Regions from separate parts of the Pseudomonas sp. GW821-FHT10B02 genome, predicted to be linked through region 2. Evidence: predicted binding sites of a transcription regulator. Region 2 holds the regulator's gene; the other holds the start of a gene.
The links. Region 2 encodes sigma-54, which starts transcription at its own class of promoters, with help from an activator protein. Its sites were predicted from a motif close to ANTGGCATNNANNTTGCTNT; they were not measured.
Positions count from the first base shown of each region.

Region 1: the regulator sigma-54 is predicted to act here: its motif matches at 11,493-11,512, upstream of AC07OF_RS11205 (CmpA/NrtA family ABC transporter substrate-binding protein).

Region 1 is NZ_JBWKNR010000006.1:53,193-69,137, forward strand. It holds gene ppsA (phosphoenolpyruvate synthase) at 1-15, shown strand, start outside; gene AC07OF_RS11150 (alpha/beta fold hydrolase) at 125-1,141, shown strand; gene rraA (ribonuclease E activity regulator RraA) at 1,211-1,699, shown strand; gene AC07OF_RS11160 (zinc transporter ZntB) at 1,727-2,722, shown strand; gene AC07OF_RS11165 (CrfX protein) at 2,818-3,072, shown strand; gene AC07OF_RS11170 (mechanosensitive ion channel family protein) at 3,075-3,899, shown strand; gene sigX (RNA polymerase sigma factor SigX) at 4,014-4,580, shown strand; gene AC07OF_RS11180 (OmpA family protein) at 4,691-5,728, shown strand; gene cobA (uroporphyrinogen-III C-methyltransferase) at 5,786-6,529, opposite strand; gene AC07OF_RS11190 (bifunctional protein-serine/threonine kinase/phosphatase) at 6,559-8,229, opposite strand; gene AC07OF_RS11195 (nitrate/nitrite transporter) at 8,239-9,450, opposite strand; gene AC07OF_RS11200 (ANTAR domain-containing response regulator) at 9,625-10,200, opposite strand; gene AC07OF_RS11205 (CmpA/NrtA family ABC transporter substrate-binding protein) at 10,216-11,430, opposite strand; gene AC07OF_RS11210 (quinone-dependent dihydroorotate dehydrogenase) at 11,582-12,604, shown strand; gene rmf (ribosome modulation factor) at 12,700-12,915, opposite strand; gene rlmKL (bifunctional 23S rRNA (guanine(2069)-N(7))-methyltransferase RlmK/23S rRNA (guanine(2445)-N(2))-methyltransferase RlmL) at 13,457-15,658, shown strand; gene AC07OF_RS11225 (sensor domain-containing diguanylate cyclase) at 15,765-15,945, shown strand, end outside.
Region 2 is NZ_JBWKNR010000002.1:140,305-156,249, reverse strand. It holds gene AC07OF_RS03705 (MlaC/ttg2D family ABC transporter substrate-binding protein) at 1-496, opposite strand, end outside; gene mlaD (outer membrane lipid asymmetry maintenance protein MlaD) at 506-973, opposite strand; gene mlaE (lipid asymmetry maintenance ABC transporter permease subunit MlaE) at 973-1,770, opposite strand; gene AC07OF_RS03690 (ATP-binding cassette domain-containing protein) at 1,770-2,579, opposite strand; gene AC07OF_RS03685 (KpsF/GutQ family sugar-phosphate isomerase) at 2,825-3,799, shown strand; gene AC07OF_RS03680 (KdsC family phosphatase) at 3,800-4,324, shown strand; gene lptC (LPS export ABC transporter periplasmic protein LptC) at 4,333-4,905, shown strand; gene lptA (lipopolysaccharide transport periplasmic protein LptA) at 4,892-5,416, shown strand; gene lptB (LPS export ABC transporter ATP-binding protein) at 5,417-6,142, shown strand; gene AC07OF_RS03660 (RNA polymerase factor sigma-54) at 6,322-7,815, shown strand; gene hpf (ribosome hibernation-promoting factor, HPF/YfiA family) at 7,893-8,201, shown strand; gene ptsN (PTS IIA-like nitrogen regulatory protein PtsN) at 8,214-8,678, shown strand; gene rapZ (RNase adapter RapZ) at 8,681-9,535, shown strand; gene AC07OF_RS03640 (HPr family phosphocarrier protein) at 9,556-9,828, shown strand; gene AC07OF_RS03635 (ZIP family metal transporter) at 9,847-10,740, opposite strand; gene AC07OF_RS03630 (superoxide dismutase) at 10,752-11,363, opposite strand; gene AC07OF_RS03625 (DUF2753 family protein) at 11,366-11,827, opposite strand; gene fumC (class II fumarate hydratase FumC) at 11,848-13,224, opposite strand; gene AC07OF_RS03615 (hypothetical protein) at 13,217-13,618, opposite strand; gene pmbA (metalloprotease PmbA) at 13,808-15,154, opposite strand; gene yjgA (ribosome biogenesis factor YjgA) at 15,263-15,784, shown strand; gene tldD (metalloprotease TldD) at 15,827-15,945, opposite strand, start outside.

The DNA of each region.
Region 1 (15,945 bases), on a different contig from region 2:
CAGGCTGCGAACTGAGGCGTTGAACCGGAACCTTCACTTGGCCGTCGCTGGCCGGTGAAGGTTCCGACCGTATTCCAGGGCGTGTTCCAGTGATGGTTCCCGCCCTTTTTCGTGCAAGAAACCTATGCAAAGCAGCAGTTCTCTATTTCCCGTGGCCTTGCTCAGTGCCGAGCGTCGCGGTGATCTGAGCGAAGACGTCTACCGGATCAAAGCCGGTAACAGCCCGGATCGCACCGTTGAGCTGGCGGTCACCCGTCTCGGTCTGGCTGACCAGGCCGAGGTGCGCGGCGCCCCGGTGATTTTGCTGCACGGCAGCTTTTCCAATCGGCGCTTCTGGTATTCGCCCCGGGGTGTTGGCCTGGGTGCGTACCTGGCGCGCGCCGGTTTTGATGTGTGGATTCCGGAAATGCGCGGCCACGGTCTGTCGCCGCGCAACCATGCTTACCGACACAACCGTGTCGCCGACTATGCCCGTTACGATTTGCCGGTCATCGCTGCCTTTGTCAGCGAGCAGTGTGGCCGTGCCGCGCACTGGATCGGCCACTCCCTGGGCGGCACCACGCTGGCCGCTGCGCTCGGCGGTCAGTACCTGACAGCTGAGCAGGTGGCCAGTGCGGCGTTTTTCGGTACCCAGGTCAGTCGCACCTACTGGCCGTTGAAACTGCCGCCAGTGGAGTGGGGCGGGCGGCTGTTGCTCAAGCGCTTCGGGCAGATCTCCGGCTCGCGGCTCAAGCGCGGCCCGGAGGACGAGCCGATTGGCCTGGCCCTGGAAAGCATGCGCTGGTTCGGTCTGTTCGGCCGTTTCGGCGACAAGGATCGCGACTGGTGGGCCGGGTTGGCTGAAGTCGATGTGCCGGTGCTGGCGGTAGGTGCGGCTGGCGATCATCAGGACCCGGTGTGGGCCTGTCGCAAGCTGTTTGAGCAACTGGGCGGTGAGCACAAGCAATTCGTTCGCCTGGGCCGTGAAGAGGGCTTCGACAACTTCGGGCACGTCGACATGCTGGTCAGCAAGCCCGCACAGACGCAGGTATGGCCGCTGGTTGAACGCTGGCTGCACAACCCCATGGCTGCTTTGCTCAATGATACAGCGCAGCAGGTGACCGGATCGGCGCCGACGTGTAGCCTTGAGCCTAAAGCGTGATCGCTGGGCCTCGTTAACTGATTTGAAACTGTGACATCCCTTTGTCTTGGCAACCGACAGGAGTTTCCCATGCATTATCTCACCCCCGATCTGTGCGACGCCTACCCGGAACTGGTGCAGGTGCTGGAGCCGATGTTCAGCAACTTCGGTGGCCGCGATTCCTTCGGTGGTGAGATCGTCACCATCAAATGCTTCGAGGACAACTCGCTGGTCAAGGAGCAGGTCGACCTGGATGGCAAGGGCAAGGTGCTGGTGGTCGACGGTGGCGGTTCGCTGCGTCGCGCCCTGCTCGGTGACATGCTCGCCGAGAAAGCTGCCAAAAACGGCTGGGAAGGCCTGGTGATCTATGGCTGCGTGCGTGACGTCGATGTCCTGGCGCAGACTGACGTTGGCGTGCAGGCCCTGGCCAGCCACCCGATGAAGACCGACAAGCGCGGCATCGGTGATCTCAACGTGGTGGTGAACTTTGCCGGGGTGACGTTCCGCCCGGGTGAGTACATTTACGCAGACAACAATGGTGTGATTGTCTCGCCAAGTCCGCTTAAAATGCCGGAATAAGCACTGAAACCGCGAAGTGGAGCAGGAATGTTCGAGGAAGAAAACGCGCAGTGGGGGTTAGTGCATGCCCTGGTGCTCGATGGTAAAGGCGGTGCGCGTTCGATTGCTCGAACTGAACTGGACGACCTGCAGCTGCAGCCAGAGCAGAGCCTCTGGCTGCATTGGGATCGCAGCCATCCCCAGACCCGGACCTGGCTGCGCCGCGACAGCGGCCTGAGCGAGTTCGCCTGCGACCTGCTCCTCGAAGAAAATACCCGCCCACGGCTGTTGGCCTTGCCAGAAGAACAGATGCTGCTGTTTCTGCGCGGGGTCAACCTCAATCCGGGCGCAGAGCCCGAAGACATGGTCTCGGTACGCATATTCGCCCAGGCACAGCGGGTGATTTCCCTGCGCTTGCGGCCATTGCGCGCCAGTGACGAGCTGTTGCAGCAACTGGCCGAAGGTCGTGGCCCGAAGACTGCCTCTGAACTGTTGCTGAGCATGGCGCAGCTGTTGACCGAGAAGGTTCAGGCGCTGCTCAGTGACCTCTCGGAAGTGGTCGACCTGGAAGAAGAGAAGCTTGAAGCCGACCAGAAGTACGCGCCGGAGCAGGCTTCCTTGCAGCAGATCCGCCGCCGCGCCGCCGGCCTGCGCCGCTTTCTCGCGCCGCAGCGCGAGCTGTACGCGCAATTGGCGCGCAACAAGTGGAGCTGGTTCGCCGAAGACGATGGCGATTACTGGAACGAGCTGAACAACAGCCTGATTCGCTATCTTGAAGAGCTGGAGCTGACCCGTGAGCGGGCTGCCCTGGTGCTGGAAAGCGAAGACCGCCGGCGTGCCGAGCGGATGAACCGGACCATGTACCGCTTCGGCATCATCACCTGCATCTTTTTGCCCATGAGTTTTGTCACCGGGCTGCTGGGCATCAACGTCGGCGGTATTCCGGGATCTGAAAGCCCTTATGGTTTTCTCTTCGCCAGCCTGCTGGTACTGGCGCTGGCGTTGGGGCAGTGGTGGTTGTTCCGCCGGCTGCGCTGGGTGTGATCCGGTGCATTTCGTGAACAATCAGTCATTAACTGTCTGCCTGGTTCATGTGACCCGTGCCGGGGCGACCTCGTCTTTGACAGATATTGCGCGAGGTGCCCATGCACGATCCGTTTGAAGAATCCCTGCGAGACCTGCTCAAGGCATCACCGTCCGGGCGCGAGCGCGACGACGATGCCTGTCTTGGGCGCGTCCTGAAAACCGCCAACCGTCAGGTGGGTGCGGGCGATCTGTTCAGCCTGCTTGGCCGCTGGAGCCAGGCGTTGATGATCGCCGTGAACAATGGTTCGGCGCATGTAGCGCCGGTCCGCCGTAACGCTACCGCTCGTAAAGCTGATAAGGCCGATTGAATATGGAACTTAATCTCTGGACCCAGAGCTTGCTCACCGCGATGACCGCGCTGTGGACCAAAGTGGCGAACTTCATCCCCAATCTGTTTGGCGCCCTGGTTGTGGTGCTGCTCGGTTTTGTCGTGGCCAAGCTGCTCGACACCTTGCTCTCCAAACTGCTGGCCAAGCTCGGCCTGGACCGCCTGATGGGCGGCACCGGCCTGACCAAGATGCTGGATCGGGTCGGTATTCAGGTACCGATCTCGACGCTGATCGGCAAGATCGTCTACTGGTTCGTGTTGCTGATCTTCCTGGTCTCGGCGGCTGAGTCCCTGGGCCTTGAACGCGTTTCGGCAACCCTGGACATGCTCGCGCTGTACCTGCCGAAGGTGTTTGGCGCGGCGCTGGTGCTGCTGGCGGGCGTGCTCCTGGCACAACTGGTCAACGGCCTGGTGCGCGGTGCCGCCGAAGGCATCGGCCTGGAGTACGCCGCCGGTGTCGGTCGTATCGCCCAGGGTCTGGTTATTATCATCAGTATTTCGGTGGCAATCAGCCAGCTTGAGGTCAAAACCGATCTGCTGAACCATGTAATCGTCATCGGTTTGATTACCGTTGGTCTGGCCGTTGCCCTGGCGATGGGCCTGGGCAGCCGTGAAATTGCCGGGCAGATTCTGGCTGGAATCTATGTCCGGGAGCTCTATCAAGTGGGCCAACAGGTGCAGGTTGGAGAGGTCGAAGGGCAGATCGAGGAGATCGGCACGGTCAAGACGACCCTGCTGACCGATGACGGCGAGCTGGTTTCGTTGTCCAACCGGATTCTGCTCGAGCAGCGAGTCAATAGCCGCTAACCGGGTAAATCCTGCTAATGTATGCCGCCGCAAAATTGCCCCAGGCAGGGGTAAGCGGCGACATTGACCTGACTGTCGGCCAGATTCGTTTTGAATAAAGTTCACTCGCTGCCCATGCGTTACGACCCCCGCGAGCTCACTGATGAGGAGTTGGTGGCGCGTTCGCATGAGGAGCTGTTTCATGTTACTCGCGCGTATGAGGAGCTCATGCGACGCTACCAGCGGACTCTTTTTAACGTGTGTGCACGTTATCTAGGGAACGATCGGGATGCTGATGATGTCTGTCAGGAGGTGATGCTCAAGGTGCTCTATGGTTTGAAGAACTTCGAGGGCAAATCGAAGTTCAAGACCTGGCTCTACAGCATCACCTATAACGAATGCATCACCCAGTACCGCAAGGAGCGGCGCAAGCGTCGACTGATGGATGCCTTGAGTCTTGATCCACTTGAGGAGGCCTCGGAAGAGAAGGCGCCGAAACCGGAAGAGAAAGGTGGGCTGGATAAATGGCTAGTGCATGTTAATCCGATTGACAGGGAAATTCTGGTGCTACGATTTGTCGCAGAGCTGGAATTTCAGGAAATCGCCGATATCATGCATATGGGCCTGAGCGCAACGAAAATGCGGTACAAACGTGCGCTAGACAAGCTACGTGAGAAATTTGCGGGCCTTGCTGAAACTTAGAGGCACGCAAATATCTCTAACGTACCGGCAAGTTCTGCTAGACTTGCCGTCGAGTTGTCCCCCGGATGTTGGTGGGACTGCTTAACTATCACCAGATGGGGATTTAACGGATGAAATTGAAAAACACCTTGGGCTTGGCCATTGGTTCTCTTGTAGCCGTAACTTCGCTCGGCGCTCTGGCACAGGGCCAAGGCGCGGTTGAGATCGAAGGTAACGTTACCAAGCAGTACTACGATAGCGAGCGCAATTTCAAGAACGACGGCACCAACCCTGGTGTTCGCCTCGGTTACTTCCTGACCGACGACCTGTCGCTGGACCTGGGCTACAACGAGACTCACAACGCTCGTGGCGAAGTCTTCAACAAAGACATCAAAGGTTCTAAAGCCAAGCTCGACGCTACCTACCACCTGGGTACCGTAGGCGACGCAGTGCGTCCTTACGTTTCCGCTGGTTTCGCGCACGAGAGCCTGGGCCAGGCCACCAACAACGGTCGTGACCACTCCACCTTCGCCAACCTGGGCGCCGGTGCCAAGTGGTACATCACCGACATGTTCTTCGCCCGTGCTGGCGTTGAAGCCATGTACAACATCGACAACGGCAACACCGAGTGGGGCCCAACCGTCGGTCTGGGTCTGAACTTCGGTGGTAGCGGTGGCAAAGTTGCTGCTGCTCCTGCTCCAGTTGCTGAAGTCTGCTCCGACAGCGACAACGACGGCGTTTGCGACAACGTTGACAAGTGCCCTGACACCCCAGCCAACGTTACCGTTGACGCTGACGGCTGCCCGGCTGTTGCCGAAGTCGTACGTGTTGAGCTGGACGTCAAGTTCGACTTCGACAAGTCGGTCGTCAAGCCAAACAGCTACGGTGATATCAAAAACCTGGCTGACTTCATGAAGCAGTACCCACAGACCACCACCACTGTTGAAGGTCACACTGACTCCGTCGGTCCTGACGCTTACAACCAGAAGCTGTCTGAGCGTCGTGCAAACGCCGTTAAGCAGGTTCTGACCAACCAGTACGGCGTAGAATCGAGCCGTGTTGAGTCGGTAGGCTACGGTGAAACCCGTCCGGTTGCTGACAACGCCACCGACGCTGGTCGCGCTGTTAACCGTCGCGTAGAAGCACAAGTAGAAGCCCAAGCCAAGTAATTGGTAAGTGCTTCACGGAAAAGCCCGGCCTAGGCCGGGCTTTTCTTTGTCTGCGATTCAGGCCGGAATCTGCAGCAGGGTGCTGCCTGACGCTGCTCGGGCCGCCACTTCGCCGATCACCAGTATTGCCGGGCTGCTCAGTTTGAAGCGCGCAGCGTCCTCGCAAAGCTGAACCAAGGTGCTGCGTTGTTCGCGTTGCTGGGGCAGGGATGCGTTCTCGATCATCGCCACCGGCGTGTCCGCTGCCAGGCCGCCTGCCAACAGGCCTTGCCGGACCTCGTCGAGTTTGCTCACGCCCATGTACACCACAAGGGTGGTGCCACCCTGGGCGAGCGCCTGCCAGTTCAACGGGCTGTCATCCTGGGTGTGTGCGGTGACCAGGGTCACGCCCCGGCTTACGCCGCGCAAGGTCAGGGAAATGCCGCATTGGGTTGCCCCGGCAAGGCCGGCGGTAATGCCATTGACCAGTTCAGTTTCGATACCTTGGGCCTGTAGCCAGGCCGCCTCTTCACCGCCACGCCCGAAAATGCACGGGTCGCCGCCCTTGAGCCGGGCCACACAACGGCCCTGGCGGGCATAGCGCAGCATCAGGCGCTGGATGAAGGCCTGGGGTGTGGAACGGCATCCGCCGCGTTTGCCAACGGCAACCACGCGCGCCTGAGGGCAGTGGGTGAGGATCAGCGGGTTGACCAGATCGTCGATCAGTACCACCTCGGCTTCAGCCAGGGCACGCACAGCCTTGAGGGTCAGCAGTTCCGGGTCGCCGGGACCTGCACCAATCAGCCAGACTTTCGCATTCATCGGGTATTCCTCATCGGCAAAGGATGCCGTCAGCCTTTTAGCAGGCTGATCAGCAGGATCAGGTTGAGTAACAACGACAGCAGCGCCAGGCCGCGCCAGACCTTCAGTGGCTCGCGTTCGAGCAGTGGCCGCGGGCGTATGCTCAGGTGCTGGCGTTCGCCTTGTTCGAGCAGCAACAGCCATTGCTCGGCAGTTTCAAATCGTTGCTGCGGGTCGGCGAGCAACGCCTGGTTCAGGTTGTGCTCCAGCCATTCCGGCAGGTCTGGGCGGTAGCGCGCGGCACTGGTGGGCTGGACAAAACGTGGGCGCTGGAACGCTTCGATTTCGCCATAGGGATAGTGACCGGTCAGCAGGTAGAACAGCGTTACGCCGACGCTGTACAAATCTTGCCGGGCGCTGGGCGGCTCGCCGCCGAACGCTTCCGGGGCAATGAACGACGGGGTGCCGGGGAGTTCGTGGGCACGGTCTTCAGAGAGTCCCGGGCAGAAGGCCAGGCCAAAATCCAGCAGGCGCAGCTGGCCATCGTCACCCAGGTGCAGGTTCTGCGGTTTGATATCGCGATGGAGGATGTTGCGCCGGTGCAGCATGCCCACGGCCTGCAGCAGTTGTTGGGCAAGCGCCTGCCAATCCGCCAGTGGCAAGGGGCCGGTACGGGCGAACAATTGCTCCAGGGTCTGGCCCGGGTATTCACGCATCAGGTAATACAGGTGCTGACGCTGGCTGGCCGGGTGTACTTCGGGGAAGTAACGCCCGGCAACCCGGCGCAGGAACCACTCTTCGAGCAGCAGGCTTTGCAGGGCGCCAGGTTCATCCTTGCGCTGCTCGGGCAGGGTTTTCAGCAGCCAGGCGTGTTGCTGGCTGTCGTGAACCCGGTACAACAAGGACTGCCGGCTCTGGCTGAGGGCCTGCTCGACCGTCCAGCCATCGATCGATTGGCCGCTACGCAGGGGGCCTGGCAGCGGCCATTGCTGCAACTGCGCCAGGGAATCGCCGAGGTTGCTCGTGCCCAACTGATCAATCCGCACCAGCAATGCGCTGGCGTTGTCCTGGCTGCCGCTGTGATGGGCCGAGCTGACCAGCGTGTGCGCCGCGTCCTGCAAGTCAATCTGTTCGCGCAGCACAGCGCGGATCTGCGATTCGCTGAGGCTGGCCCAGACGCCATCGCTGAGCAGGACGAAGCATTCACCAGCGTGCAGGTCGCCTTCGAGGTAGTCGACCTGCAGGTGTTGATCCAGGCCCAGGGCGCGCTTTAGTACATGCTGCATGCCTGGCTGATCCCAGACGTGATCCTCGCTGATGCGCTGCAACTGGCCGGCGGCCCAGCGATAGATGCGGCAGTCGCCGACATGCGCCAGGGTGAAGCGCCGACCGCGCAGTACCAAAGCGCTGAGGGTGGTCAGTAGAGGCTGGCCACCACCATTGGCGCGCAACCAGCGATTTTGCGCCAGCAACAGGCGGTCGAGCGCCTGGGCCACGCCCCAGGTAGGCGGTGTGGCGTAATAGTCCAGAGCTAGCGCCTGCAGGCTCGCCCGCGCGGCCAGGCCACCGTCGGCGCACTGGCTGACGCCGTCGGCGAGGGCGAACAGATAGCCCTTGCTGGCAGCCAGTTCCGGGTTGGGGGTAACCAGGCGCAAGGCATCCTGGTTCTCTTCTCGAGGCCCGGTGGCGCTGGCTTGTGCAAAGCTCAGTTGCAGGCTCATGGCGCAGCCTCAGACCCGCGCCGCGGTGACGGCGGCCGAACCCCAGGTGGTGCGCCAGCGTTGTTTCACGCCGTACAGGCCGAACCAGGCCAGCACGCCGAGGCTGGCGAACAGCCAAAGCCCCAGTTGATAGTCGCCGCTGTGCTGTTTGATCGCGCCAAGGCCGGCGGCCAGGAGGAAGCCACCGATACCGCCGGCCATGCCGATCAGGCCGGTCATTACGCCGATTTCCTGGCGAAAACGCTGCGGTACCAGTTGGAACACTGCACCATTGCCAGCACCAAGACCGAGCATGGCACTGACGAACAACGCCAGTGCTGCCACCGAGCTCGGCAGATTGAAACCGACCGCAGCAATACAGATGGCTGCCACGGTGTACATCGCCAGCAGGGTACGGATCCCGCCAAAGCGATCGGCCAGGGCGCCACCCAGAGGGCGCATCAGGCTGCCGGCGAACACGCAGGCGGCCGTGTAGTAGCCGGCAGTGACCGGGCTCAGGCCGTACTGGTCGTTGAAGTAGCCGGGCAGCGCGCTGGCCAGGCCGATGAAGCCGCCAAAGGTGACGCTGTAGAAGAACATGAACCACCAGCTGTCGCGATCACCCAGGGCTTTGAGGTAATCGGCCATGGCCTTGGGCTTGGGGCGTTGCGGGGCATTGCGCGCGAGCAGGGCGAACAGCGCCAGGGTCAGCACCAGCGGCACCACGGCAAAGCCGAAGACATTGTTCCAGCCAAAACTGGCGGCCAGGACCGGCGCCAGCAGTGCGGCGAATACCGTGCCGGAGTTGCCCGCGCCGGCAATACCCATAGCCTTGCCCTGGTGCTGGGCCGGGTACCACTGCGAGGCCAGTGGCAGGGAGACGGCAAAGGAAGCGCCGGCGACGCCGAGGAACACACCCAGCAGCAACGCCTGTTCATAGCTGTGTATGCCCAGATTCCAGGCGCAGAACAGCGCAATGATGACGATCACCTGGCCAATCAGGCCGGCGGTTTTCGGTGACAGGCGGTCTACCAGGATGCCCATTACGAAGCGCAGGATGGCGCCGGCCAGGATCGGTGTGGCAACCATCAGTCCGCGTTGCTGGGTGGTCAGTTGCAGGTCGGTGGCAATCTGCACCGCCAGGGGGCCGAGCAGGTACCAGACCATAAAGCTCAGGTCGAAATACAAAAAGGCGGCGAACAGCGTGGGAATATGCCCGGACTTCCAGAAACTCGTATTCATCGAACACCTCGTTGAACGTTGCACTGCAGGTCGCGCCCTCAAGGGGCAGAAACGCAAAAGACGCCGCCTCCCGGCCCGCTGTTGCGAGGGGGATGCGACGTCTTTGTCGTGAAGGGGCAACCGCCGTTGGCTACCTGTGTGAATAGGAAGTGCAAAAGCCAGGCCAGGGTGCTGTCAGCCAAGCAAATCGCTCATGGCGATGATCTGTTCGGCCACCTGGATCAGCTTCTGCTGCTTGCTCATGGCCTGGCGACGCATCAGGGTGTAAGCCTGTTCTTCGTTGCAGTCCTTCATTTTCATCAGCAGCCCCTTGGCCAGCTCGATGCGCTTGCGCTCGGCCAGCTGCTGGTCGCGGGCTTGCAGCTGGGCCTTGAGCGCCTGGTCGCTTTCGAAGCGGGCCATGGCCACGTCGAGGATTGGCTGCAGCCGCGCCGCATGGATGCCTTCGACGATGTAAGCGCTGACCCCGGCCTGGATCGCCTGGCGCATCACGCTCGGATCGTGCTCGTCGGTAAACATGACAATTGGCCGTGGCCGGTCGCGACTGACCAGGATCACTTGCTCCATCACATCCCGGCCCGGTGATTCGGTATCGATCAACACCACATCCGGACGCACCGTTTCGACGCGTGCCGGCAGGTCGATGATCAGCCCTGACGCTTCGATGACTTCGAAGCCAGCTTCAACCAGTGCGGCTTTCAGGCGCCCGACTTTCTTTTCGGTGTCGTCGATCAACAGGATTCGCAGCATCATGAGCTCCCCTGATCAGCGACGGGCGAGGGCGGCAGGCGTTTGCGCCAGCGCGTGCAGGGCAAAGCTGCGGGCGTAGCCGGCGGGGTCGCTGCCATCCCAATAGCTGCCATCGATCAACTGGCTGCGGCGCATGTTCTGCTCGGTACAAGGCACACCGATGGCAGTGGCGGCGTCGCGGTATAGCGCCAGTTGCTGCACCTGGCGCGCCACGCCGAGGTAGTCGGGGTCTTCGCGCAGCAGGCCCCAGCGGCGGAACTGGGTCATGAACCACATACCGTCGGACAGGTAGGGCAGGTTGGCCCGGCCGTTGTCGTGCAGGCGCAAGGCGTGCGGGTCGTGCCAGTGATTGCCAAGGCCGTCGTGGTAGTCACCGAGCAAGCGCGGTTCGATGCTGTTCAAGGGCGTGTCCAGGTAGGCCTGGCCGCTCAGCAGTTGGGCAGTGCTGCGACGGTTTTCCGGGCTTTGCTCGATGAAGCGGCTGGCGGCCAGAATCGCTTTGACCAGCGCTCTGGCGGTGTTGGGGTACTGCTCGACGAAGGCGCGGGTACAGCCAAGGACTTTCTCAGGGTGGTCAGGCCAGATCGATTGGCTGGTCGCCAAGGTGATCCCCTGGCCCTGCTCGACGGCGTCGGCCGACCAGGGTTCGCCGACACAGAAACCGTCAATGCGCCCGGCTTGCAGATGAGCAAGCATCTGCGCCGGTGGCACTACAACGCTGTTGACGTCATGCAGTGGGTGGATGCCCTGGCTGGCCAGCCAGTAATACAGCCACATGGCGTGAGTGCCGGTCGGAAAGGTCTGGGCAAAGGTGAGTTTTGTCCTGCTTTGGTGCACGAAGTGCTCCAGCGCCTCGGGACGGGTCACGCGCTGACGTTGCAGTGCCGCCGACAGATTGATGCCTTGGCCATTCTGGTTGAGCCCCATCAGCACCGCCATGTCGGTGGCCCCGGTGCCGCCAATGCCCAGGTGCACGGCATAAATCAGCCCATACAGGCTATGGGCAGCGTCCAGCTCGCCGCTGACCAGCTTGTCGCGCAGGCCGGCCCAGGAACTCTGGCGCTTGAGGTTCAGGCTCAGGCCATAGGGCTGGGCAAAGCCCTGGGTCGCGGCAACCACTACCGAGGCGCAGTCGCTAAGGGCCATGAAACCGATGTCCAGGCTGTGCTTTTCCGGCGCATCGCTGCCGTTGACCCAGGCCAGTGGAGTCGTGGGGGTATCGTTGTTCACAGTATCGCGCCTGTGTCGAGGGGCAGGCCGTGCCGCTTGCGTGGCCGGTATCAAGCGTCAACAAAGCAACGCATATGCCAAGGCGGCGCTGTCCCCCGGACGACGCCACCTATATAATCGCCCCCTCACTCACGCCGAGCTAAGCCCGCCCATGTATACCCTGGCCCGCCAGTTGCTGTTCAAGCTCTCCCCGGAGACCTCCCATGACCTGTCCCTGGACCTGATCGGCGCCGGTGGCCGCCTGGGCCTGAACGGGCTGCTGACCAAGGCCCCGGCCTCCTTGCCGGTGACGGTCATGGGCCTGGAGTTCGCCAATCCGGTGGGTCTGGCGGCAGGTCTGGACAAGAACGGCGCAGCCATCGATGGCTTTGCCCAGCTGGGTTTCGGTTTTGTCGAGATCGGCACGGTCACGCCGCGTCCGCAGCCGGGCAACCCCAAGCCGCGCCTGTTCCGCTTGCCGCAGGCCGAGGCGATCATCAACCGCATGGGCTTTAACAACCTGGGTGTCGATAACTTGCTGAACCGCGTGCAGGCAGCGAAGTATCGCGGCGTGCTGGGCATCAATATCGGCAAGAACTTCGACACCCCGGTCGAGCGCGCGGTGGACGACTACCTGATTTGTCTGGACAAGGTCTACGACCACGCCAGTTACATCACCGTCAACGTCAGCTCGCCCAACACCCCGGGCCTGCGCAGCCTGCAGTTCGGCGACTCGCTCAAGCAGTTGCTCGATGCCCTGGCCGAACGCCGTGGGCAACTGGCTGCGCAGTACGGCAAGCACGTACCGTTGGCGATCAAGATCGCTCCGGACATGAGCGATGAAGAAACCGCGCTGGTGGCGGCGGCGCTGGTCGAGTCAGGCATGGATGCGGTGATTGCCACCAACACCACGCTGGGCCGTGAAGGTGTCGAAGGCTTGCCCCATGGCGACGAGGCCGGTGGCCTGTCGGGCGCGCCGGTACTGGAAAAGAGCACGCATATCGTCAAGGTGCTGGCGGGTGAGCTGGGTGGCAAGTTGCCAATCATCGCCGCCGGGGGCATCACCGAGGGCAAGCATGCGGCACAGAAGATCGCCGCCGGTGCCAGCCTGGTGCAGATCTATTCGGGGTTCATCTACAAAGGCCCTGCGCTGATTCGCGAAGCGGTGGACGCCATCGCAGCCATGCCGCGCTGAAACGCAGGCATAAAAAAGGGCCCCTTGAAGGGGCCCCTGGGCCTTAGCCCGCCGCCCGGATGGGGCGCGCATGGTGAATGAATTCAGATCCTCGTTCAGCCAACGGCGTGAAGTTCGTTGAGTCTGTGAATACCCGCAGTGCCGGTCATACCGTCCCAGTTGTCGCCGCGTCCTTCACGCCAGCCATTGATCCATGCCTGGCGTACAGACGGTAGAGTAAAAGGGCAAAGCTCGCGGGATTTGCCGGTGACCCCATATTGGTAGCCACGTGAAAATGCTCGTTCCAACGGATCACGCTTAAGTCTTCTCATAGGGTGTTGCCCTCACTTGTTGACTGTAATGTCCCGTCGGCCTCTAGGAGGCCGGGCAGAATCGTTCTGCCGGTTTGCGCTCGCTGCCGGCGTCGCGAGCGAAAGTGTTGCCCCGTTGCGGTGACAACCTGAGATGAGTTCTAACCAATGCACGACACAGTGTGAATGATCGTTTTGTCATAAGGACGTAACCTTTCCTAGGGTCAAAGGATAAGTAAATAAATGCGTCAGGCCTGGATCCGACGCAAAGCCCGCTATGATCAGGGTTTGATAAGAATTGAAGTCACTTGGCGAGCGCCGGGTGATAATTTGTAACAAGGCAGTCAATACGACGAAGGGTCATTTTTCCCCCTGTCAGTCGTGAATTTTTCATTCTGCCCGGCGATCAAAGACTTTTCTGCCCCAGGCAAAAGGTCAGGTTGCCCGGGTGGCCCGGCACTCACCGCAGTGCCATTCGAACGCTCGCTGGAAAGGCGTTCGATTAAACATCGGAAGGCGATGCGCTTGCCCTCCACTTATTGCTCAAAGCACTGGATACCTCATGTCGGACCGTTTCGAACTCTACCTAACCTGCCCCAAAGGTCTTGAAGGCCTGCTCGCCGAAGAGGCCCGCGGCCTGGGCCTTGAAGAGGTGCGTGAACACACCTCGGCCATCCGCGGCTCGGCCGACATGGAAACCGCCTACCGCTTGTGCCTCTGGTCACGCCTGGGCAACCGCGTGCTGCTGGTGCTCAAGCGCTTCAACATGAAGAACGCCGACGACCTGTACGATGGTGTGCACGAAGTCGAGTGGCAGGACCATCTGGAAGCCAGCGGTTCGCTGGCCGTGGAGTTCAGCGGCCATGGCTCGGGTATCGACAACACCCATTTCGGCGCCCTGAAGGTCAAGGATGCCATTGTCGACAAGCTGCGTACCCGCGATGGCGAGCGTCCTTCGGTTGACAAGCTCAACCCTGACTTGCGCGTGCACCTGCGTCTGGACCGCGGGGAAGCGATCTTGTCCCTGGACCTGTCGGGCCACAGTCTGCACCAGCGCGGTTACCGTCTGCAGCAGGGCGCTGCGCCGCTCAAGGAAAACCTTGCCGCCGCCGTACTGATCCGTGCCGGCTGGCCGCGTATTGCCGCCGAAGGCGGTGCGCTGGCTGACCCGATGTGCGGTGTGGGTACCTTCCTGGTGGAAGCGGCGATGATCGCCGCCGACATCGCCCCCAACCTCAAGCGTGAGCGCTGGGGCTTCAGCGCCTGGCTTGGCCATGTGCCGGCGTTGTGGCGCAAGCTGCACGACGAAGCGCAGGCGCGGGCGCAGGCCGGTCTTGCCCGTCCGCCGTTGTGGATTCGTGGCTACGAAGCCGATCCGCGGCTGATCCAGCCGGGCCGCAACAACGTCGAGCGTGCCGGTCTTAGCGACTGGGTGAAAATCTACCAGGGCGAGGTAGGCAGTTTCGAGCCGCGTCCAGACCAGAACCAGAAGGGCCTGGTGATCTGTAACCCGCCCTATGGCGAGCGTCTGGGTGATGAAGCCAGCCTGCTGTACCTCTACCAGAACCTCGGCGAGCGTCTGCGTCAATCGTGCCTGAACTGGGAAGCGGCGGTGTTTACTGGCGCCCCCGACCTGGGCAAGCGCATGGGTATTCGCAGCCACAAACAGTATGCATTCTGGAACGGCGCGCTGCCGTGCAAGCTGTTGCTGATCAAGGTGCAGCCCGACCAGTTCGTCACCGGCGAACGTCGCCAGCCCGAGCGTGACGCTCAGGGTAACGAAGACCAGCGTTCGCCGGCAGCCGTTGCCAGCGAGCCGGCACGCTTGAGCGAAGGCGGGCAGATGTTCGCCAATCGTCTGCAGAAAAACCTCAAGCAGCTGGGCAAGTGGGCCAAGCGCGAGCAGGTCAGTTGCTATCGTCTGTATGACGCTGACATGCCTGAGTACGCCCTGGCCATCGACCTGTACCAGGACTGGGTACACGTCCAGGAATACGCCGCACCGCGTTCGATCGACCCGGAGAAAGCCCAGGCCCGTCTGTTCGATGCGCTGGCCGCAATTCCCCAGGCACTGGGCATCGACCAGAGCCGGGTGGTGGTCAAGCGTCGCGAGCGTCAGAGCGGTACCCGCCAGTACGAGCGCCAGAGCACCCAGGGCCAGTTCCTGGAAGTCAGTGAAGGAGGCGTCAAGTTGCTGGTCAACCTGACCGACTACCTGGATACCGGACTGTTCCTCGATCACCGGCCGATGCGCATGCGTATCCAGCGTGAGGCCGCCGGCAAGCGTTTCCTCAACCTGTTCTGCTACACCGCGACCGCCAGCGTGCATGCGGCCAAGGGCGGTGCACGCAGCACCACCAGCGTCGACCTGTCCCGGACGTACCTGGACTGGGCGCGGCGCAACCTGTCGCTCAATGGTTTCTCCGACAAGAACCGCCTGGAGCAGGGCGATGTCATGGCCTGGCTGCAAGCCTGCCGTGATGAGTTCGACCTGATCTTCATCGATCCGCCGACCTTCTCCAACTCCAAGCGTATGGAAGGTGTATTCGATGTCCAGCGTGACCATGTCGAATTGCTCGACCTGGCAGTAACGCGTCTGGCACCAGGCGGCGTGCTGTATTTCTCCAACAACTTCCGCAAGTTCCAGCTCGACGAACGTCTGGCCGAACGTTATGCGGTAGAGGAAATCAGCGCGCAGACCCTGGATCCGGACTTCGCCCGTAACACCAAGATTCATCGGGCATGGCGCATTCAGGCACGCTGAAGACGATCTTCTCCCAGGCCTCGGATTGCTTCATTAGTGGCTAATGGCTATAACTGAAGGAGGACCTGGGAAACGCTGCATGCTGGCGTTATGAGTGTTATCAACTATGTCGATGCATGGCGTTCGTCCAAAGATGCTCGGCTTCGTCAGCGAAGAAGTGTCCGCCTGGTTGGTTGCCCTTGTGGCACTGGTGGCCGGCGGACTGTTGACTGCGTTTCTGGCGTTGGCAACCTACGAGTTGTACCAGCAACAGTTGCGTCAACGCTTCGAACTGCTGGCCAGTGAGC
Region 2 (15,945 bases):
TGACGATGACGTTACGTACTTTCCATTCATCGCCCAGCTTGGTCATGGTGTACTGAACCGGGTAGATCGCGCCGTTGTTGCCCTTGACGGTCATGTCGACGCTGGCACGGTCATCACCGTCCTTTTTCTCGGCGCCGACAGTGATGCCCTGGTTGTTGTACTCGAGCAAGGCGTTGCCGTAGAACTGCATCAGGCTGCGCTTGAAGTTTTCCTGGAAGCGCTGCATCTGCTCCGGGGTGGCCTTGCGCGAATACTTGACGGTCATGATGCTTTTCGAGATGCCATCGGCATCGACCACCGGCCCCAGATTGGCGTTCAAGGCATCGTAGAACGCACTCGGGTTGGCCTTGTATTGCTCTTTGTTGGCCTTCAGGTCGGCCAGCAACTGGGTGGTTGTCCCCTGAATCACCTCTTTGGGGGACTGAGCAGCTGCGCCAGCCATCAACGGCAGCGCAGCCAGCAGTACCAGCAAGCCGCGTCGCAGGATAGAAATCATGGAAACTCCTTATTTAGCTTCTTTGCCAACGGTATTGAGCAGGAACTTGCCAATCAGATCTTCCAGCACCAGCGCCGACTGGGTGTCGTGAATGGTTGCACCATCCTTGAGCACCGCTTCTTCTCCGCCCACGCTGATACCGATGTACTTCTCGCCGAGCAACCCAGCGGTGAGGATAGATGCAGTGGAGTCGGTAGGCAGGTTGTCTACGCGTTTTTCCAGCTGCAACGTCACCCGACCGGTGTAGGTGTCACGGTCCAGATCGATGGCCGTGACCTTGCCGATGGTCACACCGGCCATGGTCACTTTAGCTCTGACCGTCAAACCGGCGATATTGTCGAAGTATGCGTAAATTTTATAGGTATCGCTGCTCGGGCTCGCCGACAGGCCGCTGACGCGCAGGGCCAGCAGGATCAGCGCCAGGATCCCGGCCAGGAGGAACAGGCCGACACCGATTTCCAGGGTGCGGTTTTGCATCAGAAATCTCCAAACATCAAGGCGGTCAGAATAAAGTCCAGACCCAGGACTGCCAATGAGGCATAGACCACGGTCTTGGTGGTGGCACGGCTGATCCCCTCTGAAGTGGGCTCGCAGTCATAGCCTTGGAATACGGCAATCCAGGTAACAACAAAAGCAAAAACCAGGCTCTTGATCACGCCATTGAGCACATCGTCAGTGAACGACACACTGTTCTGCATGTTGGCCCAGAACGAGCCTTCATAGACGCCCAGCCAGTCCACCGCCACCCAGGACCCACCCCAGATGCCCACCACGCTGAAAATCAGCGCCAGCATCGGCAGCGAGATGAAACCGGCCCACAAACGCGGGGCAACGATGTATTTGAGCGGATCGACACCGATCATTTCCAGGCTGGAAAGCTGCTCGGTGGACTTCATGTTGCCGATTTCGGCGGTCAGCGCCGAACCTGCACGCCCGGCGAACAGCAATGCGGTCACCACCGGCCCCAGCTCACGCAGCAAGGTCAAGGCAACCATCTGCCCGACTGCCTGTTCCGAGCCGTACTTGGTCAGGATGCTGAAACCCTGCAGGGCCAGCACCATACCGATGAAGACCCCGGAAACGACAATGATCGCCAGCGACAGCACGCCAACCGAATAGAGTTGCCTGACCAGCAGTTGAAAGCCGCCGCCAGTGCCGCTGCGCCCGACCAGCGAGTGCAGCAGGAACAGAAACGAGCGGCCGAGCACGGCCAGCACGTCGATGGCCGAACGGCCAAAACGACGAATACGTTCGAGCAAGGATTTTCTGCGCATCAACGCTTCCCCAGAAGATCGGCGCGGTAATCCGGCGCAGGAAAGTGAAAGGGTACCGGTCCGTCCGGGTCGCCTTTCATGAATTGACGAATGCGCGGATTGTCGGAGCCCATCAGCTCGTCCGGCGTGCCCTGGCCAAGCACCTGGCCGTCGCCGACGACATAGATGTAGTCGGCAATACTGGCGGTTTCGGCCAGGTCGTGGGAGACCACGATGCTGGTGATACCCAGGGCATCGTTGAGCAAGCGGATCAGCCGCACCAGAACGCCCATGGCGATCGGGTCCTGACCGACGAAGGGCTCGTCGTACATGAGGATCTGTGGGTCCAGGGCAATGGCCCGTGCCAGTGCCACACGACGCTTCATGCCCCCGGACAGCTCGTCAGGCATCAGTTCGATGGCACCGCGCAGGCCGACGGCCTGCAGTTTCATCAGAACAATGTCACGGATCATTTCGTCGGACAGCTGGGTATGCACCCGCAGCGGGAATGCCACGTTCTCGAACACGTCGAGATCGGTGAACAGTGCGCCACTCTGGAACAACACCCCCATCTGCTTGCGCGCATCGAACAGATCGCTGCGCGACAGCGTCGGCAGGTTCTGCCCGGCGACCCAGACCTCGCCGCTGGCCGGACGCAGCTGTGCGCCCATCAGACGCAACAGTGTGGTCTTGCCGCACCCGGAAGGCCCCATGATGCCGGTGACCTTGCCGCGGGGAATGCGTATATCGACATTATTGAAGATGCTGCGCGAACCGCGCTTGAAGGACACACCCTTCAACTCGACCGCGTAGGCGTTATCAACGCTCATCTAGACTCCTTGCGATGCAGCCATCTCACTCAGACGCGCGCCCCCTTCATGGAGGCACGCACGCCCTGAGCGGGCCGAACAGGCGGCGAACTATATCATCGCTGATAGCGGCGCCCCAAGGCCGTAGCAGTGCTTGTTCAGCCAGGGTTAAGGTTGGCGAGCGACTGTATGACAATCACAAGGTGAGGGTTTTGCGCATTACCGCTATAATCGCCGCCTTTTCATCAGGCAATCCGATTTTCGACATGAGCCAATCCAGCGACCTGATCCAATCCGCGCAACGCACCATCCGTTTCGAACTCGAGGCGGTTGAGGGCTTGCTAGCCCACATCGACGCCGATTTCGTCAAGGCGTGCGAGCTGATCCTGGCCAGCAAGGGCCGCGTGGTGGTGGTCGGCATGGGCAAGTCCGGGCATATCGGCAACAAAATCGCCGCGACCCTGGCCAGCACCGGCACGCCGGCCTTCTTCGTTCATCCGGCCGAAGCCAGCCATGGCGACATGGGCATGATCACCCGCGACGATGTCATCCTCGCCCTGTCCAACTCCGGTTCGACCGCCGAGATCGTTACCCTGCTGCCGTTGATCAAGCGCCTGGGCATCCAGTTGATCAGCCTGACCGGCAACCCGGACTCGCCGCTGGCCAAGGCCGCCGAAGTCAACCTCGATGCCCGTGTTGCCCAGGAAGCCTGCCCACTGAACCTGGCACCGACCTCCTCGACTACCGCCGCACTGGTCCTGGGCGACGCCCTGGCCATTGCCTTGCTCGAAGCACGCGGTTTTACCGCTGAAGACTTCGCTTTCTCGCACCCTGGTGGCGCCCTCGGCCGCCGCCTGCTGCTGAAAGTCGAGAACGTCATGCACGCCGGTGAAGAACTGCCGCAGGTGCAGCGCGGAACCCTGCTCAAGGACGCACTCCTTGAAATGTCTCGCAAAGGTTTGGGCATGACCGTGGTGCTTGAAGCCGACGGGCGGTTGGCCGGGATCTTCACCGACGGTGACTTGCGCCGCAGCCTGGATCGCAACATCGATGTACACACCACCCTGATCGAAGAGGTCATGACCGCTCACGGCAAGACCGCCCGCGCCGAAATGCTCGCCGCCGAAGCCCTGAAAATCATGGAAGACCACAAGATCAGTGCCCTGGTGGTGATCGACAAGGACGAGCGCCCGGTTGGCGCCCTGAACATGCACGACCTGTTGCGTGCGGGAGTGATGTAAATGAGCCAGGACCTGCTCCAGCGCGGCAAGGCGATCAAGCTTGCGGTATTCGATGTAGACGGCGTACTGACCGACGGCCGCTTGTACTTCCTCGAAGATGGCAGCGAATTCAAGACCTTCAACACCCTCGACGGCCAGGGCATCAAGATGCTCATGGCCTCGGGCGTGACCACGGCGATCATCAGCGGGCGCAAGACCCCGGTGGTCGAGCGCCGGGCCAAGAACCTCGGCATCCCGCACCTGTATCAGGGGCGTGAAGATAAATTGGTGGTATTGGACGGCCTACTCAGCCAACTCAACCTAAGCTATGAACAAGTTGCCTATCTGGGCGACGACCTGCCTGACCTGCCGGTGATCCGTCGCGTCGGCCTGGGCATGGCCGTGGCCAATGCCGCAGCCTTTGTCCGCGAGCACGCCCACGGGATCACCAAGGCCCGTGGCGGTGAAGGCGCAGCCCGCGAATTCTGCGAGTTGATCCTGCAAGCCCAGGGCAATCTCGACGCGGCCAATGCCCATTACCTGTAGAGCGCCACATGTTCAGTAAAAAATTCCGCACCGCTGCGCTGTACAGTGTGATTGCCGCCTTGCTGGCGGCAGTCGGCTACTGGAACATCGGCCCCGAAAGCTTCCTCGACAAGCCGGTGGTCAGCGTCGACAACAACGCTATCGACTATTACGCCACCAACGCCCACAGCGTACAGTTCCTGCCAGACGGCAAGATGCAGTACGAGATGACCGCCGACAAGGTCGAACACCTCAAGGTCAGTGAAGTGACCCTGCTGACCAAGCCGGACCTGCAGCTGTACCGCGGCACCACCTACCCCTGGCATGTGCAGAGCGAAAAGGGCGAGGTCAACCCGGACGGCTCGGAAGTGGAATTGATTGACTCGGTACGGGTTGCCCGCACCGATGAAAAGAACCGCACCATGATCATTACCACCAGCCGCATGACGGTATTCCCGCAGAAGCAATATGCGCAAACCGCACAAGCCGTTAAAATCGACGGCGCCGGTGGCGTCACTACGGGCAATGGAATGAAAGCGTATTTGAAAGACGGCAGGATGGACCTGCTGTCCAACGTAAGAGGACAGTATGAGGCTCGTTAAAACCCTCCCCTTTTTGCTCAGCCTGAGCGCAGCACTGGGAAGCGCGAGCGCCTGGGCCCTGCCGAACGACCGTGACCAGCCTATCCGCATTCAGGCCGACAACGCGCACCTGGATGACAAGAAAGGGGTCGCCACCTACACCGGCGACGTCATCATCACCCAAGGTTCGATGATGATCAAAGGCAACACCGTGACCATCACCCGCGCCGACTCCGGCGACATCGATGTGGTGACCTCGGTGGGCAACCTGGCCTACTTCGAGCAGCAACAGAGCGCTGCCAAGCCGGACAAGATGCAGGGCTACGCCGTGACCATCCAGTACCAGGCGCAAAAAGACCTGGTGGTGCTGACCGACCGCGCCAAAGTGGTCAACGAAGGCAATACCACCGAAGGCGAGAAGATCGTCTACAACACCAAGTCCCAGGTAGCGACTGCCGGTCGTGGCGGCAATGTGACCTCACCGCGCCAGCGTATCGACATGGTGATCCAGCCTAAAAAGAAGGCCGAGTAAATGGCGACCCTCAAAGCCCAGCACCTGGCCAAGAGCTACAAGAGCCGACAAGTGGTCCGCGACGTCAGCCTGTCGATCGACAGCGGCCAGATCGTCGGCCTGCTCGGCCCTAACGGCGCCGGCAAAACCACCTGCTTCTACATGATCGTCGGCCTGGTCCAGGCCGATCAGGGCCGTGTCCTGATCGACGATCTGGATGTCAGCCACCAGCCGATGCACGGCCGTGCCCGTGCCGGTATTGGTTACCTGCCCCAGGAAGCCTCGATCTTTCGCAAGCTTTCGGTTGCCGACAACATCATGGCGATCCTCGAGACCCGCAAGGACCTCGACACCGCCGGACGTCGCAAGGAACTGGAAAGCCTGCTGCAGGAATTTCACATCAGCCACATTCGCGACAACCTCGGCATGAGCCTGTCCGGCGGCGAGCGTCGCCGCGTGGAGATCGCTCGTGCCCTGGCCACCGCACCGAAATTCATCCTGCTCGACGAACCCTTTGCCGGTGTCGACCCGATTTCGGTCGGCGACATCAAGCAGATCATCCATCACCTCAAGGCCAAGGGCATCGGTGTACTGATCACCGACCACAACGTCCGTGAGACCCTGGATATCTGCGAAACCGCTTACATCGTCAACGATGGCCAACTGATTGCCGAAGGCGATGCAGAGACCATCCTGGCCAACGACCTGGTCAAAGAGGTGTACTTGGGCCACGAGTTCCGCTTGTAAGTTCGAGGCGACAAAGCGCTTGCCAGGGGCAACTGTACCGGTGAAATCCGGCTTAATTGTTACAGCACCCTAGGCAAACGCTCCAATTTCAGGCATATAATTTGCTTAAAGTTGGCGCTTCGGTGCCCTTGTAGTGGATGGCGCATGTGCGCCGGCGAAAAAGGTGTTAAGCCCCTGCCATGAAACCATCGCTCGTCCTAAGAATGGGCCAGCAACTGACGATGACACCGCAGTTGCAACAGGCCATCCGTCTGCTCCAGCTTTCTACCCTGGACCTCCAGCAGGAAATCCAGGAAGCGCTGGAATCGAACCCGATGCTCGAACGCCAGGAAGAAGGCGACGACTTCGACAACAGCGACCCGATGGCGGACAACGCCGAAAGCAAGCCGGTCGCCGAAGTCCAGGACACCAGTTTCCAGGAAACCACGCCCACCGTGGACAGCCTGGAAGACGGCGAATGGAACGAGCGCATCCCCAACGAGCTACCGGTCGATACGGCCTGGGAAGACATCTACCAGACCAGCGCCAGCAGCCTGCCCAGCAACGACGATGACGAGTGGGACTTCACCACCCGCACCTCGGCTGGCGAAAGCCTGCAAAGCCACCTGCTCTGGCAGTTGAACCTGGCGCCGATGTCCGACACCGACCGGCTGATCGCGGTCACCCTGATCGACTGCATCAACAACCAGGGCTACCTCGACGAAACCCTCGAAGAAGTCTGCGAGTCCTTCGACCCGGAGCTGGATATCGAGCTCGACGAAGTCGAAGCCGTGCTGCACCGCATCCAGCAATTCGAACCGGCCGGCATCGGCGCGCGCAACCTCAGCGAGTGCTTGCTGCTGCAGCTGCGTCAACTGCCCGCCAGCACCCCCTGGATGGCCGAAGCCCAGCGCCTGGTCCGCGATTACATCGACCTGCTCGGCAGCCGTGACTACAGCCAGCTGATGCGGCGGATGAAGCTCAAAGAAGACGAACTGCGCCAGGTCATCGAACTGGTCCAGAGCCTCAACCCGCGCCCTGGCTCGCAGATCGAGTCCAGCGAAGCCGAATACGTGGTCCCTGACGTGATCGTGCGCAAGGACAACGAACGCTGGCTGGTCGAGCTCAACCAGGAAGCCGTGCCGCGTCTGCGGGTCAACCCGCAATACGCCGGATTCGTCCGCCGTGCCGACACCAGCGCCGACAACACCTTCATGCGCAACCAGTTGCAGGAAGCCCGCTGGTTCATCAAGAGCCTGCAGAGCCGTAACGAAACCCTGATGAAGGTCGCCACCCAGATCGTCGAGCACCAACGTGGTTTCCTCGATCACGGCGACGAAGCAATGAAGCCGCTGGTATTGCACGACATCGCCGAAGCGGTGGGCATGCACGAGTCGACCATTTCCCGGGTCACCACCCAGAAATACATGCATACACCGCGTGGAATTTACGAGCTGAAGTACTTTTTCTCCAGCCACGTCAGCACCTCCGAAGGCGGTGAATGCTCGTCCACAGCGATTCGCGCGATCATCAAAAAACTGGTTGCAGCGGAAAATCAGAAAAAGCCATTGAGTGACAGCAAGATCGCTGGTTTACTGGAGGCACAAGGTATCCAGGTAGCCCGTCGCACCGTCGCCAAGTACCGCGAGTCCCTCGGCATTGCACCGTCGAGTGAGCGTAAGCGACTGATGTAGCCCCTGAGATAGCCATAGCAGTTCAGTGGCAGGCGCAATACCTGCCTCTTATGCACGGGCAACAAAGGAGAAGCTGTATGCAAGTCAATATCAGTGGACAGCATGTAGAAGTCACCCAGCCGCTGCGCGAGTACGTCGAACAGAAACTGAAACGGCTGGAAGGGCACTTCGACAAGATTACCAATGTGACGGTAATCATGAAGGTCGAGAAGCTGCAGCAGAAAATTGAAGCGACGCTGTTTATTCCCGGCGGCGAAGTGGTTGCAAATGCCGAACACACAGACATGTATGCAGCGATCGATGCCTTGACCGACAAGCTCGACCGCCAACTGAAAAAACACAAGGAAAAACAGCAAAGCCTGCTGCAAGGTGCAGCGGCCCGCTGATCCCCCTCATCCATGATCCGACTTGAAACCATCCTGACCCCCGGCCGTTCCCTGGTGAACGCGCCGGGAGGCAGTAAAAAGCGTGCACTCCAGGAAATCGCCACCCTGATCGACCGGGAAGTTCCGGACCTGGAGATGCAAGACGTTTTTGAAGCCCTGTTTGCCCGGGAGAAACTCGGGTCGACCGGTTTTGGTAATGGCATTGCCATTCCACACTGCCGCCTGAAAGGCTGCTCATCCCCCATCAGCGCCCTGATACACCTGGATGCACCGATTGACTATGACGCCATTGATGGCGCCCCGGTCGATTTGCTGTTTGTCCTGCTGGTTCCCGAAGCGGCCACTGATGCGCACCTTGAGCTGTTGCGCCAAATTGCCAGCATGCTCGACCGTAAGGAAGTGCGTGACAGGTTGCGTGCCGCCGGTAGCAGTGAAGCCTTGTACCAGGTCGTACTGGACGTACAGAACGAGTCCTGAACATGCGCCTGATTATCGTCAGTGGCCGATCCGGCTCCGGCAAGAGCACCGCCCTCGCAGTCCTGGAGGACAACGGCTACTACTGCATCGATAACCTGCCTGCCGGGCTGCTACCGCAGCTGGCGGAAAATGCCCTGATCAACACCGAGCTGATGCAGCCCAAAGTGGCGGTATCAATCGATGCACGCAACCTGCCCAGCCATCTGAGCCGCTTCCCCGAGCTGCTCGAAGATGCCCGGAGCAAGCATATCCAGTGTGATGTGCTGTACCTGGACGCCGACGAAGAGACCCTGCTCAAGCGTTTCTCGGAAACCCGCAGGCGTCACCCGCTGACCAACGCCAATCGTTCGCTGGCCGAAGCGATCAAGGTCGAGACCGACCTGCTGGGGCCGATCGCCGACCTCGCCGACCTGAAGATCGACACCACCAAACTGAACCTCTACCAGTTGCGGGACTCGATCAAACTGCGCCTGCTTAACCAGCCGGAACCCGGTACCGCGTTCCTGGTCGAATCCTTCGGTTTCAAGCGAGGCATGCCGGTGGATGCCGACCTGGTGTTCGACGTGCGCTGCCTGCCCAACCCTTACTGGAAGCCGGAGCTACGTGAACACTCCGGCCTGGAACAACCGGTCATCGATTACCTGGCCACCCAGCCTGACGTCGAAGAAATGTTCCAGGACATCTCCAGCTACCTGCTCAAATGGTTGCCGCGCTTTGCCGCCAGCAACCGCGCTTACGTCACCATTGCCATTGGCTGTACTGGTGGACACCACCGTTCGGTTTACCTCACCGAACGCCTGGGCCAGTTGCTGCAGCAATCCCTGAAGAATGTCCAGGTTCGCCACCGCGACCTCTAGCCCACAGGACTACCGCCGCGATGCCCGCTCGTGAAATCACCATCATCAACAAGCTGGGGCTACACGCCCGGGCTGCGGCAAAGTTTGTCGGCGTGGCCGGACGCTTCCCTTGCACCGTGCGCGTAGGTCGCGCGCCTGACAAACTGATCGACGGCAAAAGCATCATGGCCGTGATGATGCTGGCAGCGGGCAAAGGCACTCAGGTACACCTGCATACTGAAGGCGAGCAACAGGACGAAGCCCTGGAAGCGTTGATCGAGCTGATCAACAACTACTTTGACGAGGGCGAGTAACCGCCCTCTGCTTCCTGCTCAAGACAACGCCGTATCCATCACCATCATCAGGCAGAAGCCGACGCACAAACCCAGGCTGGCCAAGCGATGATGACCGTTGCTGCGTGATTCAGGAATGATCTCCTGGGTGACCACCAGCAACATCGCCCCGGCCGCACAGGCCAGGCCCAGTGGCAGCAACAACTCCGCCACCGTCACCAGCCAGGCACAAATCACTGCCGCCACCGGCTCGACCAGACCAGACGCCGCACCGATGGCAAAGGCCTTGAATCGCGCCATCCCGGCCCCGGCCAGCACCAGCGCAATGACCAGGCCTTCGGGCACATCCTGCAAGGCGATGCCCATGGCCAGACTGTCGGCATCCGCCATTCCACCACCGGCCGACACACCGATGGCCATGCCTTCCGGGATGTTGTGGGCGATGATGGCGATGACAAACACCCAGATCCGTGCGGCAATCACCGGCTGCCGGGCAGTGCCGACCAAGGCCTCCGGCGAAGCGCCAGACACTTTGAGATCGACCAGGTAGAGGCAGAAAGCGCCGAACAGCAAGCCGAAACTGACCAGCCCTCCGGCACTCCATTTGCCCAGGCCAATAGCCTGGGCAGCATCAAGCCCGGGAATGATCAGGGAAAACGCCGTTGCCGCCAGCATCACCCCGGCGCCAAAACCCAGCAACGTATCGGCCAAGGCTACCGGCATGCTGCGGATCACCAGCACCGGCACTGCACCCAGCGCGGTCCCCAATGCACACAGGGCGCCCCCTTCGAGCGCACGCATCATGCGCGGCTCAAGGTCCAGCCAGGCCAACCCCTGCGCTACCAGCAAAGCGCAGCCGACCAGCAGCAACAGGGTACCCAGCGCCAGGCGAAACAAACGCACGCTGCTGATGGACATCACATCCGTACGCATACCGGGACGACTCACACCAGGGCGGCTACATAACGGCGTTCTACCTCGGACCAATCGATCACGTTGTAGAAGGCATTGATATATTCGGGACGGCGGTTCTGGTACAGCAGGTAGTAGGCATGTTCCCAGACATCCAGCCCCAGAATCGGCGTGTTGCCGTGCATCAGCGGGCTGTCCTGGTTGCCACTGCTTTCCACCACCAGCTTTTTCTCCGGCGTCACGCTGAGCCAGGCCCAACCGCTGCCGAAACGGGTCAACGCCGCCTTGGTGAAGGCATCCTTGAAGGCGTCGAAGCCGCCCAATTGCTCATCGATAGCCTTGCCAACCGTGCCCTGGGGCTGACCACCGCCCTGGGGCGACATGACCGTCCAGAACAGCGAGTGGTTGGCATGCCCGCCACCCTGGTTGATCACTGCCGCCTGCAGGCTCGATGGCAACTGCTTGACCGCGGCCACCAGTTGTTCGACCGGCCATTCGGCCCATTCACTGCCTTCGACGGCAGCATTGAGGTTGTTGATGTAGGTCTGATGGTGCTTGCTGTGGTGAATCTGCATGGTCTGGGTATCGATGTGCGGTTCCAGCGCATCGTAGGCGTAAGGCAATGCAGGCAAGGTATAAGGCATTCTCAATGGATTCCGTATTGATGTGCAGAAGACCCGGCGCTTTCCTGACCGGCAAGTACCGCCGGTTGCGGGCCATGGCTGTGGAGCAGGCGTTCGGTTCGTGGGTACTGGCCGTACTCACTGATGAAATTGAGCAACTCGGTGTAGGTCTTGCCGCTGTGACGCAGCGCCGCTTCGCGCAGCGCTGGCGTCAGGCGTTGATCCTGCATGGCCTGCAACAGCCGCTGATGGATGGCGCAGAGGTACTCCGCGCTCTCCTGAGGCTGATTCAAGCGCAGGTGCAGGTCGGCCAGGTTGTGGTGAGCAATCACGCACACGGCCACCGCTTCATCGGCGTCATGCCAGCGCTCGAACAACACCTGGGCCAGGGCCAGGGCCTGCAGATACAACTCGCGGGCATCGACCAGCTCGCCCTGGTCGAACAGGCGATTGGCGATTTCGGTGGTGCGTTTCCAGTGCTGCATGACAAACCTCCAGGGCGCTATCAGATACCGCCGGCAGTAAGCTTTTCCGGGTCGAGCAGCACTTCCAGCTGGCTGCGCGGCAAGTCGGTGTGCTCCAGGGCTACCTCAATGATCGGCCGCCCTTGCTTGTAGGCGGTCTTGGCAATCTCGGCGGCCTTCTGATAACCGATGATCGGGTTCAGCGCCGTTACCAGGATCGGGTTACGCGCCAGTGCTTCCTTGAGCTTGGCTTCGTTGACCTTGAAGCTGGCGATCGCCTTGTCGGCCAGCAAGCGGCTGACATTGGCCATCAGCTCGATGCTGCTCAGCAGGTTCTGAGCAATGATCGGCAACATCACGTTGAGTTCGAAATTGCCCGACTGACCGGCCACGGCAATGGTCGCGTCGTTGCCGATGACCTGCGCGGCGACCATGGCGGTGGCTTCCGGAATCACCGGGTTGACCTTGCCCGGCATGATCGAGGAGCCCGGCTGCAGGCCTTCCAGTTCGATCTCACCCAGGCCAGCCAGCGGACCGGAGTTCATCCAGCGCAGGTCGTTGGCGATCTTCATCAAGGCCACGGCAGTGGTCTTGAGCTGACCCGACAAGGCAACGGCAGTGTCCTGTGAGCCGATCAGGGCGAACAGATTCTGCCCAGGGGTGAATGGCACCTTGGTGAGTTCAGACAGCTGCTGGCTGAATCGCCCGGCGAATTCGGGATGGGCATTGATTCCGGTCCCTACGGCTGTACCGCCCTGGGCCAGCGACTGCAACGCCGGCAAGGTCGACTCAATGTGTGCGATGGCAGCCGAGATCTGCGCCGCCCATCCGCCGAGCACCTGGCTCATGCGCACCGGCATGGCGTCCATCAGGTGGGTTCGGCCAGTCTTGATGAAGGGATGTACCTCGAGCGCCTTGCGCTCGATCACCTGCACCAGGTGCTTGAGTGCTGGCAGCAGTTGCTCATGCAAGGCCAGCGCGGCACTGACATGAATAGTGGTAGGAATGATGTCGTTACTGCTTTGCCCGCAGTTGACGTGATCGTTCGGATTGACCGTATCGCCGAGAATGCGGCTTGCCAGGGTGGCAATCACTTCGTTGGCGTTCATGTTCGAGCTGGTGCCGGAACCGGTCTGGAAGATATCCACCGGAAAGTGCTGAATGAAATCGCCAGCCAGCAGTTGCTCGACCGCTTTGACAATGGCCGTGCCCTGCCCCTCATCCAGTTGCTTGAGTTCGATGTTGGCCTTGGCCGCGGCAGCCTTGGCCAGCAGCAGTGCACGAATGAACTGGGTCGGCATGCGCTGCTGGCTGATCGGGAAGTTGTTCACCGCACGCTGGGTCTGAGCGCCATACAGGGCCTCGGCCGGCACCTGCAGTTCACCCATGCTGTCACGCTCGATACGGGTATTACTCATCATCAAGTCCTTGCATCAGTTCAGCGAAAGAAATCGAAGGCAGTAGCGTGCAGTTCGCCAGTTGCAGGGCGAGAGGCTGCCAACGCTGGCCGTGCTCGCCACCGTCGAGCTTGCGCAGCTGCAACAGCGGCTTCCAGGCCTGATCCAGGCACAGGCAGCGCCAATGCCAGGGCAGCATGCGGTCGCAAGCGGTATCCAGGAGCAGGCGGAATGAGGTCAGGGCGACGGTCCAGGCCGAGGTTTCAGTGCAGCACACCAGATACCGGCCTTCGGCCAGGTAGTGGTCGATCAAGCGCGGTTCGTCCGGCTCCATCGCACAACGGATACGGCGGCTGAGCCAGCGCCAGTTTTCGAGGTAGGGCAATTCGTGAAGGACGGGTTTCATGAACATCATCGCCTAGATAATGATATTCATTATTAAGTGATAATCAGAATCAATTCAAGGATGCGAAAGTAGAAAAACAAAAAAGCCCGACACATGGCCGGGCTTCAGGGGGGCACTCTTTCGGTAGGAGCGGGCTTGCCCCGCGATTGCGTCTAGTCAGTCACATTGTATCGCGGGGCAAGCCCGCTCCTACCACAATCAGCTACCCGCCACAGTCATCCGCTCGATCAGTACCGAGCCAGTGTGAATGTTGCTACGAGTCTCAAGATCATTACCGATCGCGACAATCTGCTGGAACATGTCCTTCATATTGCCGGCGATGGTCACTTCCTGGACAGCGAACTGAATCTCGCCATTCTCGACCCAATAGCCTGCGGCACCACGGGAATAGTCGCCGGTCACCATGTTCAGGCCATGCCCCATCAACTCGGTGACCAACAATCCACGTCCCATACGCCGGATCAGTGCGGCCTGATCCTCCACCCCGTGGGTGACGTACAGGTTATGCACGCCACCGGCATTGGCGGTGCTCGGCAGGCCAAGTTTGCGTCCGGAATAAGTACCCAGTACGTAGGAGACCAACTCGCCTTTTTCGACGAACGGTTTGGCATAGGTGGCCAGACCATCGCCATCGAAGGCCGCACTGCCCAGCGCGCGCATCAGGTGTGGACGCTCATCCAGGGTCAACCAGCTCGGGAACAGGCGCTGCCCCATGGTCCCCTCAAGGAACGATGACTTGCGGTACAGGTTGCCGCCGGAGATCGCCGACAGGAAACTGCCGAACAGCCCCCCGGCCAGCTCTGCCGAGAACAGCACCGGCACCTCGCAGGTCGGCACCGGTCGCGCGCCCAGGCGACTGGCGGCCCGCTGCGCGGCGCGCTGGCCGATGCTGCGAGGATCGGCCAGCAACTCGCCCTGGCGATTGACGTCGTACCAGTAGTCACGCTGCATCTGCCCGTCGGCTTCGGCGATCATCACGCAGCTCAGGCTGTGACGGGTCGACGCGTAGCCACCGATAAAGCCGTTGCTGTTGCCATACACGCGGCAGCCCTGATGGGTATTGAGCGTGGTGCCGTCAGCGTTCTTGATCCGCGCATCGGCGTCAAAGGCCGCCGCTTCGCAAGCCAGCGCCTTTTCGATCGCCTGTTCCGGGGTGATGTCCCAGGCGTGATACAGATCGAAGTCAGGCAGATCACGGGCCATCAACGCCGGATCGGCAAGCCCTGCGCAATCATCCTCGGAAGTGTGCTTGGCAATCGCCAGTGCCGCGGCGACGGTCTCGCGAATGGCCTCGCTGCCGCTGGCCGAGGTGCTGGCCGAACCTTTGCGCTGGCCAACGTACAGGGTGATACCAAAACCCTGGTCGCGGTTGAACTCCACGGTTTCCACTTCACGCTGGCGTACCGAGGTCGACAAGCCCTGCTCCAGCGATACCGCTACTTCACAGGCGCTGGCCCCTTGGCGTTTGGCTTCGGCGATGATCTGTTCAACCTGCTCCTGCAACGCCGGCAGGGCCTGTGGACCTACGCTCTGGACTGCATTCATGGTTTTCTCCACTCAAATTCTGCGTTCGGCACGGGTCAATCTACGACCGGGCCGGACAAGCGGCCCCCGACTGGTTATCATGGCGGCGATTCTCAGCGGACTGCCCCCATGGTTGATTCTTACGACACCGCCTTCGACGGCGAAAAAAGCAAAACCCAGATCAAGCGCGAAATGCAGGCGCTGGTCGATATGGGCGAGCGCCTCACATTGCTCAAGCCCGACATCCTGGCCAAACTGCCCTTGACCGACGAACTGCGCGCGGCTCTGGAAGAGCACAAGCGCCACACGGCGAACGAGGCCAAAAGGCGTCACAAGTCGTTCATCGGCAAGCTGATGCGTGACCAGGACATCGACGCGATCACTGCCCTTCTTGACCAGCTCGACGCCTCGTCGCGCCAGTACAACGAGCGCTTCCACGGCCTCGAACGCTGGCGCGACCGGCTGATCGACGGCACCGACGAAGTCCTGGAAAAATTCGTCCAGGAATACCCGGAGGCCGACCGCCAGCAGCTGCGCTCGCTGATCCGCCAGGCCCAGCACGAGCTGAAAACCAACAAGCCGCCTAGCGCCAGCCGCAAGATCTTCAAGTACATTCGCACCCTCGACGAGGTTCAACGCGGTCTGCGTTGAGCCCCGCGACCGGGCAGGCGCCCTGCCCGCCCGGTTTCAACTTCATGCGCCCGTGCCACCCACGGTGATCGCATCGATCTTCAAGGTCGGCTGGCCGACGCCAACCGGCACCGACTGACCATCCTTGCCACAGGTGCCCACACCACTGTCCAGGGACAGGT